DNA from 2 places in the Streptomyces sp. NPDC007856 genome. Region 1 is predicted to be linked to the other one. Evidence: predicted binding sites of a transcription regulator. Region 1 holds the regulator's gene; the other holds the start of a gene.
What was found. Region 1 encodes HrcA, which represses chaperone genes, less so after heat shock. Its sites were predicted from a motif close to TTNGCACTCNGNNNNNCNGAGTGCNAA; they were not measured.
Positions count from the first base shown of each region.

Region 2: a site for HrcA is predicted at 1,847-1,873, ahead of groL (chaperonin GroEL). Genes of this name have one in related genera too.

Region 1 covers NZ_JBIAEC010000002.1:711,543-715,955, forward strand. The annotation lists gene dnaJ (molecular chaperone DnaJ) at 95-1,231, opposite strand; gene hrcA (heat-inducible transcriptional repressor HrcA) at 1,232-2,248, opposite strand; gene ACFYOH_RS07750 (MBL fold metallo-hydrolase) at 2,421-3,143, shown strand; gene ACFYOH_RS07755 (DUF3097 domain-containing protein) at 3,178-3,996, shown strand; gene ACFYOH_RS07760 (Uma2 family endonuclease) at 3,974-4,413, opposite strand, start outside.
Region 2 covers NZ_JBIAEC010000012.1:190,142-194,554, reverse strand. The annotation lists gene thrC (threonine synthase) at 1-741, shown strand, start outside; gene ACFYOH_RS27555 (MoaD/ThiS family protein) at 738-1,013, shown strand; gene ACFYOH_RS27550 (cold-shock protein) at 1,446-1,652, shown strand; gene groL (chaperonin GroEL) at 2,037-3,659, shown strand; gene ACFYOH_RS27540 (NADH:flavin oxidoreductase) at 4,010-4,413, shown strand, end outside.

The DNA.
Region 1 (4,413 bases):
ATCCTTCAGCCGCGAGAACAACCCCTGCCGTCCTGGCTGACCGTGCCTGCCCGGGAGGCAACCCCCGGACCTCCAGCCCACCCCGCAGCACACATCAGCGCCCGTTGAACGCATCCTTCAGCCGCGAGAACAACCCCTGCTGTCCTGGCTGGAACTGCCCCTGGGGCCGTTCCTCGCCGCGCAGCTTGGCCAGCTCGCGCAGCAGGCGCTCCTGGTCCGGGTCCAGCTTGGTCGGGGTCTGCACCTCGACGTGCACGATCAGGTCACCCCGGCCGCCGCCGCGCAGATGCGTGACGCCCCGGTTGTGCAGCGGGATCGACTGGCCGGACTGGGTGCCGGGCCGGATGTCGACCTCCTCCATGCCGTCCAGCGTCTCCAGCGGCACCTTGGTGCCGAGCGCCGCCGCGGTCATCGGGATGGTGACCGTGCAGTGCAGGTCGTCGCCGCGGCGCTGGAAGGTCTGGTGCGGCAGCTCGTGGATCTCGACGTACAGGTCACCGGCCGGACCGCCGCCCGGCCCGACCTCGCCCTCACCGGCGAGCTGGATCCGCGTGCCGTTGTCGACGCCGGCCGGGATCTTGACGGTGAGCGTGCGGCGGGAGCGGACGCGGCCGTCGCCTGCGCACTCCGGGCACGGGGTCGGCACGACCGTGCCGAAGCCCTGGCACTGCGGGCACGGCCGGGAGGTCATGACCTGGCCCAGGAAGGACCGGGTGACCTGCGAGACCTCACCGCGGCCCCGGCACATGTCACACGTCTGAGCGGTCGTACCGGGCGCAGCGCCCTCACCGTTGCAGGTGTTGCAGACGACCGCGGTGTCGACCTGGATGTCCTTGGTCGTCCCGAAGGCCGCCTCGTGCAGCTCGACCTCGATCCGGATCATCGCGTCCTGGCCGCGCCGGGTGCGCGAGCGCGGGCCGCGCTGCGACGCCGTGCCGAAGAACGCGTCCATGATGTCGGAGAAGTTGCCGAAGCCACCGGCGCCGAAGCCGCCCGCGCCGGCGCCGCCGGACTGCGAGAGCGGGTCGCCGCCGAGGTCGTAGACCTGCTTCTTCTGCGGGTCCGACAGCACCTCGTAAGCGGCGTTGATCTCCTTGAACCGCTCCTGCGTCTTCGGATCGGGGTTGACGTCCGGGTGCAGCTCGCGCGCGAGCCGGCGGAACGCCTTCTTGATCTCATCCTGCGACGCGTCGCGGCGCACGCCGAGAACGGCGTAATAGTCCGTGGCCACTTACGACTCCGCCAGGATCTGTCCGACGTACCGTGCCACTGCGCGTACCGCTCCCATCGTTCCCGGATAGTCCATGCGGGTCGGTCCGACCACGCCGAGCTTGGCAACCGCCTCGCCGCCCGAACCGTAGCCGACCGACACCACGGAGGTGGAGTTGAGTCCCTCGTGGGCGTTCTCGTGCCCGATACGCACCGTCACGCCCGGATCCTTCGCCTCGCCGAGGAGCTTGAGGAGCACGACCTGCTCCTCCAGGGCCTCCAGGACGGGCCGGATCGTGAGGGGGAAGTCATGTCCGAAGCGGGTGAGATTGGCGGTACCGCCGATCATCAGCCGCTCCTCGTTCTCCTCGACGAGTGTCTCCAGAAGAGTGGAGAGCACCGTCGAGACCGTACCGCGGTCCTCGAGGTCGAAGGCCTCCGGCAGGTCCTCGACCAGCGTCGGCACGTCCGTGAACCGGCGGCCCGCGACCCGGCTGTTCAGCCGCGCGCGCAGATCGGCGAGGGAGGTCTCGCCGAAGGGCGCCGGGCAGTCGACCATCCGCTGCTCGACCCGTCCGGTGTCCGTGATCAGCACGAGCATCACCCGCGCGGGGGCGAGCGAGAGCAGCTCCACGTGCCGCACGGTGGACCGGGTCAGGGACGGGTACTGCACGACGGCGACCTGCCGGGTGAGCTGCGCGAGCAGCCGTACCGTCCGCGCCACGACGTCGTCGAGGTCGACGGCGCCCTCCAGGAAGTTCTGGATCGCCCGCCGCTCGGGCGCGGTCATCGGCTTGACGCCCGCCAGCTTGTCCACGAACAGCCGGTAGCCCTTGTCGGTGGGGATGCGGCCCGCGCTGGTGTGCGGCTGCGCGATGTACCCCTCGTCCTCCAGGGCCGCCATGTCGTTACGGACCGTCGCCGGGGACACGCCGAGGCTGTGCCGCTCGGTCAGGGCCTTCGACCCGACCGGCTCCTCGGTGCCGACGTAGTCCTGGACGATGGCGCGCAGTACCTGCAGCCTGCGTTCACTCAGCATCCGCGCGCACCTCCAGCACGTCGTCCCCTCGGTTCCACTCGGTCCTGCGGTTCGTCCGCCTGGCACTCTTCGCATGCGAGTGCCAGCGTTCCCCGGCCCAGTGTACGGCTGTCGGGTACACCCGGGGCAAGGTCGGTGCGGCGCCGGCGGCTCATGCGGCTAGCGTCACGGTATGACGGTGACTTGGGAAGAGCTGGGGTGGGAACGGCTGGCCGCGGGGGTCGGCCGGTGCCGGCTGCCCGGCTGGGACTGCACGGCCGGGCTGGTCCTCGGGGAGGGTACGGCGCTGATGGTGGACGCCGGCTCCGGCCTGGCCGAGGGCGCGCGGCTGCGGACACAGGCCGAGGAGCTGGCCGGCGGCCGTGTGACCCATCTCGCGCTGACCCATCCCCACTTCGACCACGTCCTCGGGGCGGCGGCCTTCGCGGGGGCGGAGGTGTACGGGGCGGTGGGCGTCGACGCGGTGTTCGCCCACGAGCGCGAGGAGCTGCGCCTGGACGCCGTGCGCAACGGACTGCCGGTCGCCGACGCCGACGCGGCGGTGGACGCGCTGGTGTCGCCCCGGCATCCGGTCTCCGGCGAGTGGACGCTGGACCTCGGGGGCGGCCGGCAGGTCCTGCTGGCGAACGTGGGGCCGGGTCACACGGCGCACGATCTGGCCGTACTGATCCCCGGTTCACCGGAGGTCGTCTTCTGCGGCGACCTGGTCGAGGAGTCCGGCGAGCCCCAGGCGGGCCCGGACGCGATCCCGTCCCGCTGGCCGGACGCCCTGGACCGGCTCCTGTCCCTGGGCGGCGAGGACGCACTGTACGTGCCCGGTCACGGAGCGGTGGTGGACGCGGCGTTCGTACGCCGGCAACGCGAGGAGCTGGCGGCGCGTTTCGGCGTGTCGTGAGCGCGGGTCCGCGGCTTCTCCTATCGTCACTCGAATGCGCCAGTACTCCGCCGACCTGACCCCGCCGTGGAAGAAGCAGCAGCCGGTGCCGGAGGTACCGGCGGAGCCGGGCCTGGTGGTGGAGGAGCCCGGCACCGGGTTCTGCGGGGCGGTGATCCGTTGCGAGGCGGGCACGGTGACGCTGGAGGACCGCTTCGGCAAGCACCGGGTGTTCCCGCTGGAGCCGCGGGGCTTTCTGCTGGAGGGGCGTGTGGTGACGCTCGTACGGCCGTCCTCGGCCCCGGCTCCGGTACGGCCCACCCGTACGGCCTCCGGTTCGGTCGCCGTCCCCGGCGCCCGCGCCCGCGTGGCCCGCGCCGGCCGTATCTACGTCGAGGGCCGGCACGACGCCGAGCTGGTCGAGAAGGTGTGGGGCGACGACCTGCGCATCGAGGGCGTGGTCGTGGAGTACCTGGAGGGCGTGGACGACCTGCCGTCGATCGTGTCGTCCTTCGCCCCGGGCCCGGACGCCCGCCTGGGTGTCCTGGTGGACCACTTGGTGCCGGGCACGAAGGAGTGGCGGATCGCGGAGTCGGTGACGAGTGAACACGCGCTGGTGGTCGGCCACCCGTACATCGACATCTGGGAGGCCGTGAAGCCGTCGTCGCTGGGGATCGAGGCGTGGCCGACGGTGCCGAAGGGGCAGGACTGGAAGACGGGGGTGTGCCGGGCGCTGGGCTGGCCCTCGGAGAACACCGGGGCGGTGTGGCAGGCGATCCTGAAGCGGGTGGGGTCCTACAAGGACCTGGAGCCGGAGCTGCTGGGGCGGGTGGAGGAGCTGATCGACTTCGTCACGGGTAGCGGTGGGGCCTGACGTCGGGGAACGTTCCGAATTCGCTGGTGTCCACTTCGAGTCCCAGAATCTCCAACGGGACCGGATCGCCGAACTTGATGATCTCCTGGCTGAGGTAGTCCGCGTCCTCACCCTGGCCTGTGGGCTTCGTCAGTAGGACGCAGTGCGCCATGATCGGGTCGAGGATGAGGTAGGCGGGGATCTTTCCGGCCGCGTAGATCGAGCGCTTGACCACGTAGTCCTGATGAATGCTGGACTTGGAGACGACCTCCATGACCATCGTGACCAGCTTGGAGGGCAGCAGACGGCCCGAGTCGGGTAGCGCGTCTCGCGCCACGACCACCAGGTCCGGTACTGGCTCGCTGGCCTCGTCCAGGATGTCCACGTCCTGAGTCTGAAGGCGAGACCAGCGCTGTCGCGGGATCTGGTCCTGTACAT
Region 2 (4,413 bases), on a different contig from region 1:
GTCGTCATGGCCGCGGTCTACGGCGGCGAGCTGGTCGGCATCGAGGGCAACTACGACGACGTGAACCGCTTCTGCTCCGAGCTGATCGGCGACCCGGCGGGCGAGGGCTGGGGCTTCGTCAACGTCAACCTGCGGCCGTACTACGCGGAGGGATCCAAGACCCTCGCGTACGAGATCTGCGAGCAGCTCGGCTGGCGGCTGCCCGACCAGATCGTGGTCCCGATCGCCTCCGGCTCCCAGCTCACCAAGATCGACAAGGGTCTGCAGGAGCTGATCAAGCTGGGTCTGGTCGAGGACAAGCCGTACAAGATCTTCGGTGCGCAGGCCGAGGGCTGCTCGCCGGTGTCGAGCGCCTTCAAGGCCGGCCACGACGTCGTACGGCCCCAGAAGCCGAACACCATCGCCAAGTCCCTCGCCATCGGCAACCCGGCCGACGGGCCGTACGTCCTGGACATCGCGCGCCGCACCGGCGGTGCGGTGGAGGACGTGACGGACGCGGAAGTCGTCGACGCCATCAAGCTGCTGGCCCGCACGGAGGGCATCTTCGCGGAGACGGCGGGCGGTGTGACCGTCGGCGTCACCCGCAAGCTGCTCAAGGACGGCGTCCTGGACCCGACGAAGACCACGGTGGTCCTCAACACCGGCGACGGCCTGAAGACCCTTGACGCGGTGGCCGGTACCGGCCTCACCGCCACCATCCGACCGACCCTGGACTCCTTCCGAGAGGCTGGCCTCGCATGAGCGTGACCGTTCGCATCCCCACCATCCTGCGCACCTACACGGGCGGGCAGGCCGAAGTGGCAGCCGAGGGCGCCACCCTCGCCGAGGTCATCGCCGACCTGGAGAAGAACCACACCGGCATCGCCGCGCGCGTGCTGGACGACCAGGGCAAGCTGCGCCGGTTCGTGAACGTCTACGTCAACGACGACGACGTGCGCTTCGAGCAGGGCCTGGAGACCGCGACCCCGGACGGCGCCGGCGTCTCCATCATTCCGGCCGTCGCCGGCGGCTGATCGTTACCTTAGGTAACTTCAGTTACGCATTGTTCATCGAATTGCCCCCTCCGTGAGAGAAGCGGAGGGGGCAATTCTGCGTGATTGAGCGCGGTAGAGTTGGGGAACGCGCTCTCGACATGACCGGTCGGGAGCCCTGTATTCATGCCGGACGCCCGACAAGAAGTAGCCAAAGTGTGCGGGCTTTATGCGGCTTTTGTGGCGGTCTGTAGGGCCCGACTTGCCCTGAAGTCGGGTGAATTCACACCACATTCCGGACCGTTCCCGTCCAGAATTCTCGTCCGATTGACCTGTTGCAGACGGCAGTTGGACAGATACATTCAGCCGCGGTCGACGCGTTCCGGCGCACGCCCCCGACCGATGGGGGGTGAGGTCTGACCCGGGTCCGCGAAGTGTGGATCTGTGCAAGGGCCAGTAATAGGGGAGTTAGGCATGGCTCAGGGCACCGTCAAGTGGTTCAACGCGGAGAAGGGGTACGGCTTCATCGCGGTCGACGGTGGTGCGGATGTTTTCGTCCACTACAGCGCGATCCAGATGGACGGTTACCGCACCCTGGAAGAGGGGCAGCGGGTCGACTTCGAGATCTCGCAGGGCCAGAAGGGCCCGCAGGCGGACATGGTCCGGCTGGCGACCAGCTGAAGCACGCGTCGACTGTCAGCGACGTTCTTCGTTCATCTTCGCAGGGCCCGCACCTCGCTCGGGGTGTGGGCCCTGCGTCATGCCCGGGGTCCGGTGTTCGCGGGCGGCTGACGGGGGTGCCGTACCCCGGAGGGCGCTTGCGCCCACCCGTCGCCCGACCACCACCCCTCAACGAACCCGCTTCGCGGGTGCGCCTTGCACTCGTGCATGCCGAGTGCTAATCATTGGCGTTAGCACTCTGAAGGTGAGAGTGACAGTGAAGGACCGGGTCGGTGAGGCCCGCAGGCCAAGTGGGGCAAGGAACCACGCGGCCGGCGAGCCGTCCGTCGCGGGCGCGGGCGCGGTCCGAAGGAATCACCCCCAGTCCTGGAGGGACCACTTCACATGGCCAAGATCATCGCGTTCGACGAGGAGGCGCGGCGCGGCCTCGAGCGCGGCATGAACCAGCTCGCGGACGCCGTCAAGGTGACGCTCGGCCCCAAGGGCCGCAACGTCGTCCTCGAGAAGAAGTGGGGCGCCCCCACGATCACCAACGATGGCGTCTCCATCGCCAAGGAGATCGAGCTCGAGGACCCGTACGAGAAGATCGGCGCCGAGCTGGTCAAGGAAGTCGCCAAGAAGACGGACGACGTCGCCGGTGACGGTACGACCACCGCGACCGTGCTCGCCCAGGCCCTGGTCAAGGAGGGCCTGCGCAACGTCGCCGCCGGTGCCAACCCGATGGCGCTGAAGCGCGGTATCGAGAAGGCCGTCGAGGCCGTCTCCGCCGCCCTGCTGGAGCAGGCGAAGGACGTCGAGACCAAGGAGCAGATCGCCTCCACCGCGTCCATCTCCGCCGCCGACACCCAGATCGGCGAGCTGATCGCCGAGGCCATGGACAAGGTCGGCAAGGAAGGCGTCATCACCGTCGAGGAGAGCAACACCTTCGGTCTGGAGCTCGAGCTCACCGAGGGCATGCGCTTCGACAAGGGCTACATCTCCGCCTACTTCGCGACCGACATGGAGCGCATGGAGGCGTCGCTCGAGGACCCGTACATCCTCATCGCCAACTCCAAGATCGGCTCCGTCAAGGACCTGCTCCCGCTCCTGGAGAAGGTCATGCAGTCGGGCAAGCCGCTGCTGATCATCGCCGAGGACGTCGAGGGCGAGGCCCTGTCGACCCTGGTCGTCAACAAGATCCGCGGCACCTTCAAGTCCGTCGCCGTCAAGGCCCCGGGCTTCGGTGACCGCCGCAAGGCCATGCTCGGCGACATCGCCATCCTCACGGGCGGCGAGGTCATCTCCGAGGAGGTCGGCCTCAAGCTGGAGAACGCGACCCTGGACCTCCTGGGCCGCGCCCGCAAGGTCGTCATCACCAAGGACGAGACCACCATCGTCGACGGCGCCGGCTCCTCGGAGCAGGTCAACGGCCGCGTCAACCAGATCCGCGCCGAGATCGAGAACAGCGACTCGGACTACGACCGCGAGAAGCTCCAGGAGCGCCTGGCCAAGCTCGCGGGCGGCGTCGCGGTCATCAAGGCCGGTGCCGCCACCGAGGTGGAGCTCAAGGAGCGCAAGCACCGCATCGAGGACGCCGTCCGCAACGCGAAGGCGGCCGTCGAGGAGGGCATCGTCGCCGGTGGCGGCGTGGCCCTGCTGCAGGCCTCCCAGGTCTTCGAGAAGCTGGAGCTCGAGGGTGACGAGGCGACCGGCGCCAACGCCGTGCGCATCGCCCTGGAGGCCCCGCTGAAGCAGATCGCCGTCAACGCCGGCCTCGAGGGCGGTGTCGTGGTGGAGAAGGTGCGCAACCTGACCCCGGGCCACGGCCTGAACGCCGCGACCGGCGAGTACGTCGACCTGGTCGCCGAGGGCATCATCGACCCGGCGAAGGTGACCCGCTCTGCTCTGCAGAACGCCGCCTCCATCGCCGCGCTGTTCCTCACCACCGAGGCCGTCATCGCCGACAAGCCGGAGAAGGCCGCCGCGCCGGCCGGCGGCGGCATGCCGGGCGGTGACATGGACTTCTGATCCTTCCCGGATCACCTGTCCTTTGCGAGGGCGGCATCCCCAGCTTCCGGCTGGGGATGCCGCCCTCGGGCGTTTGCTGAGGTCGGTCGGCGTAGTCCTTCAGCTTCTCGGTGTCGAGGGTGATGCCGACAGCTGGGCAACGGTCGCCGGATCGTCTTCCAGCCGTCCGGGGGTCAGGCCCTTCGGAGTAGGCCAGGCGGCGGCTGAACCGGGGCAGTGTGAGCGGTGTCACGTAAAGGCTTCTGCAGGGGCGGAATGTGGGGCAGCGCATAGGCGATTACTTAAGGAGCTGCAACAATGCGTGCTCACATACCGCTCGGTTAACCCCGTCTCTCACGAGGAGCCCCCACGTGACCGTCACGACGCCCGCCTCCCGCGCGGCCCAGGTCCTGTCCCGCCCGATCGCGCTCAACGGTCTCACCGTCCCCAACCGGATCGTGATGGCGCCGATGACCCGCATGTTCTCCCCGGGCGGCATCCCGGGTGAGGACGTGCGCTCGTACTACTCCCGCCGGGCCGCCGCCGGAGTCGGCCTGATCGTCACCGAGGGCACGTACGTCGGCCATGAGTCGGCCGGCAACAGCGCGCGCGTGCCCCGGTTCCACGGGGAGGAGCAGCTCGCGGGCTGGGCGAAGGTCGCCGAGGACGTGCACGCGGCGGGCGGCACGATCGTCCCGCAGCTGTGGCACATCGGCATGGTCCGCAAGGACGGCGAGGCCCCCTTCCCGGACGCCCCCGCGATGGGCCCGTCCGG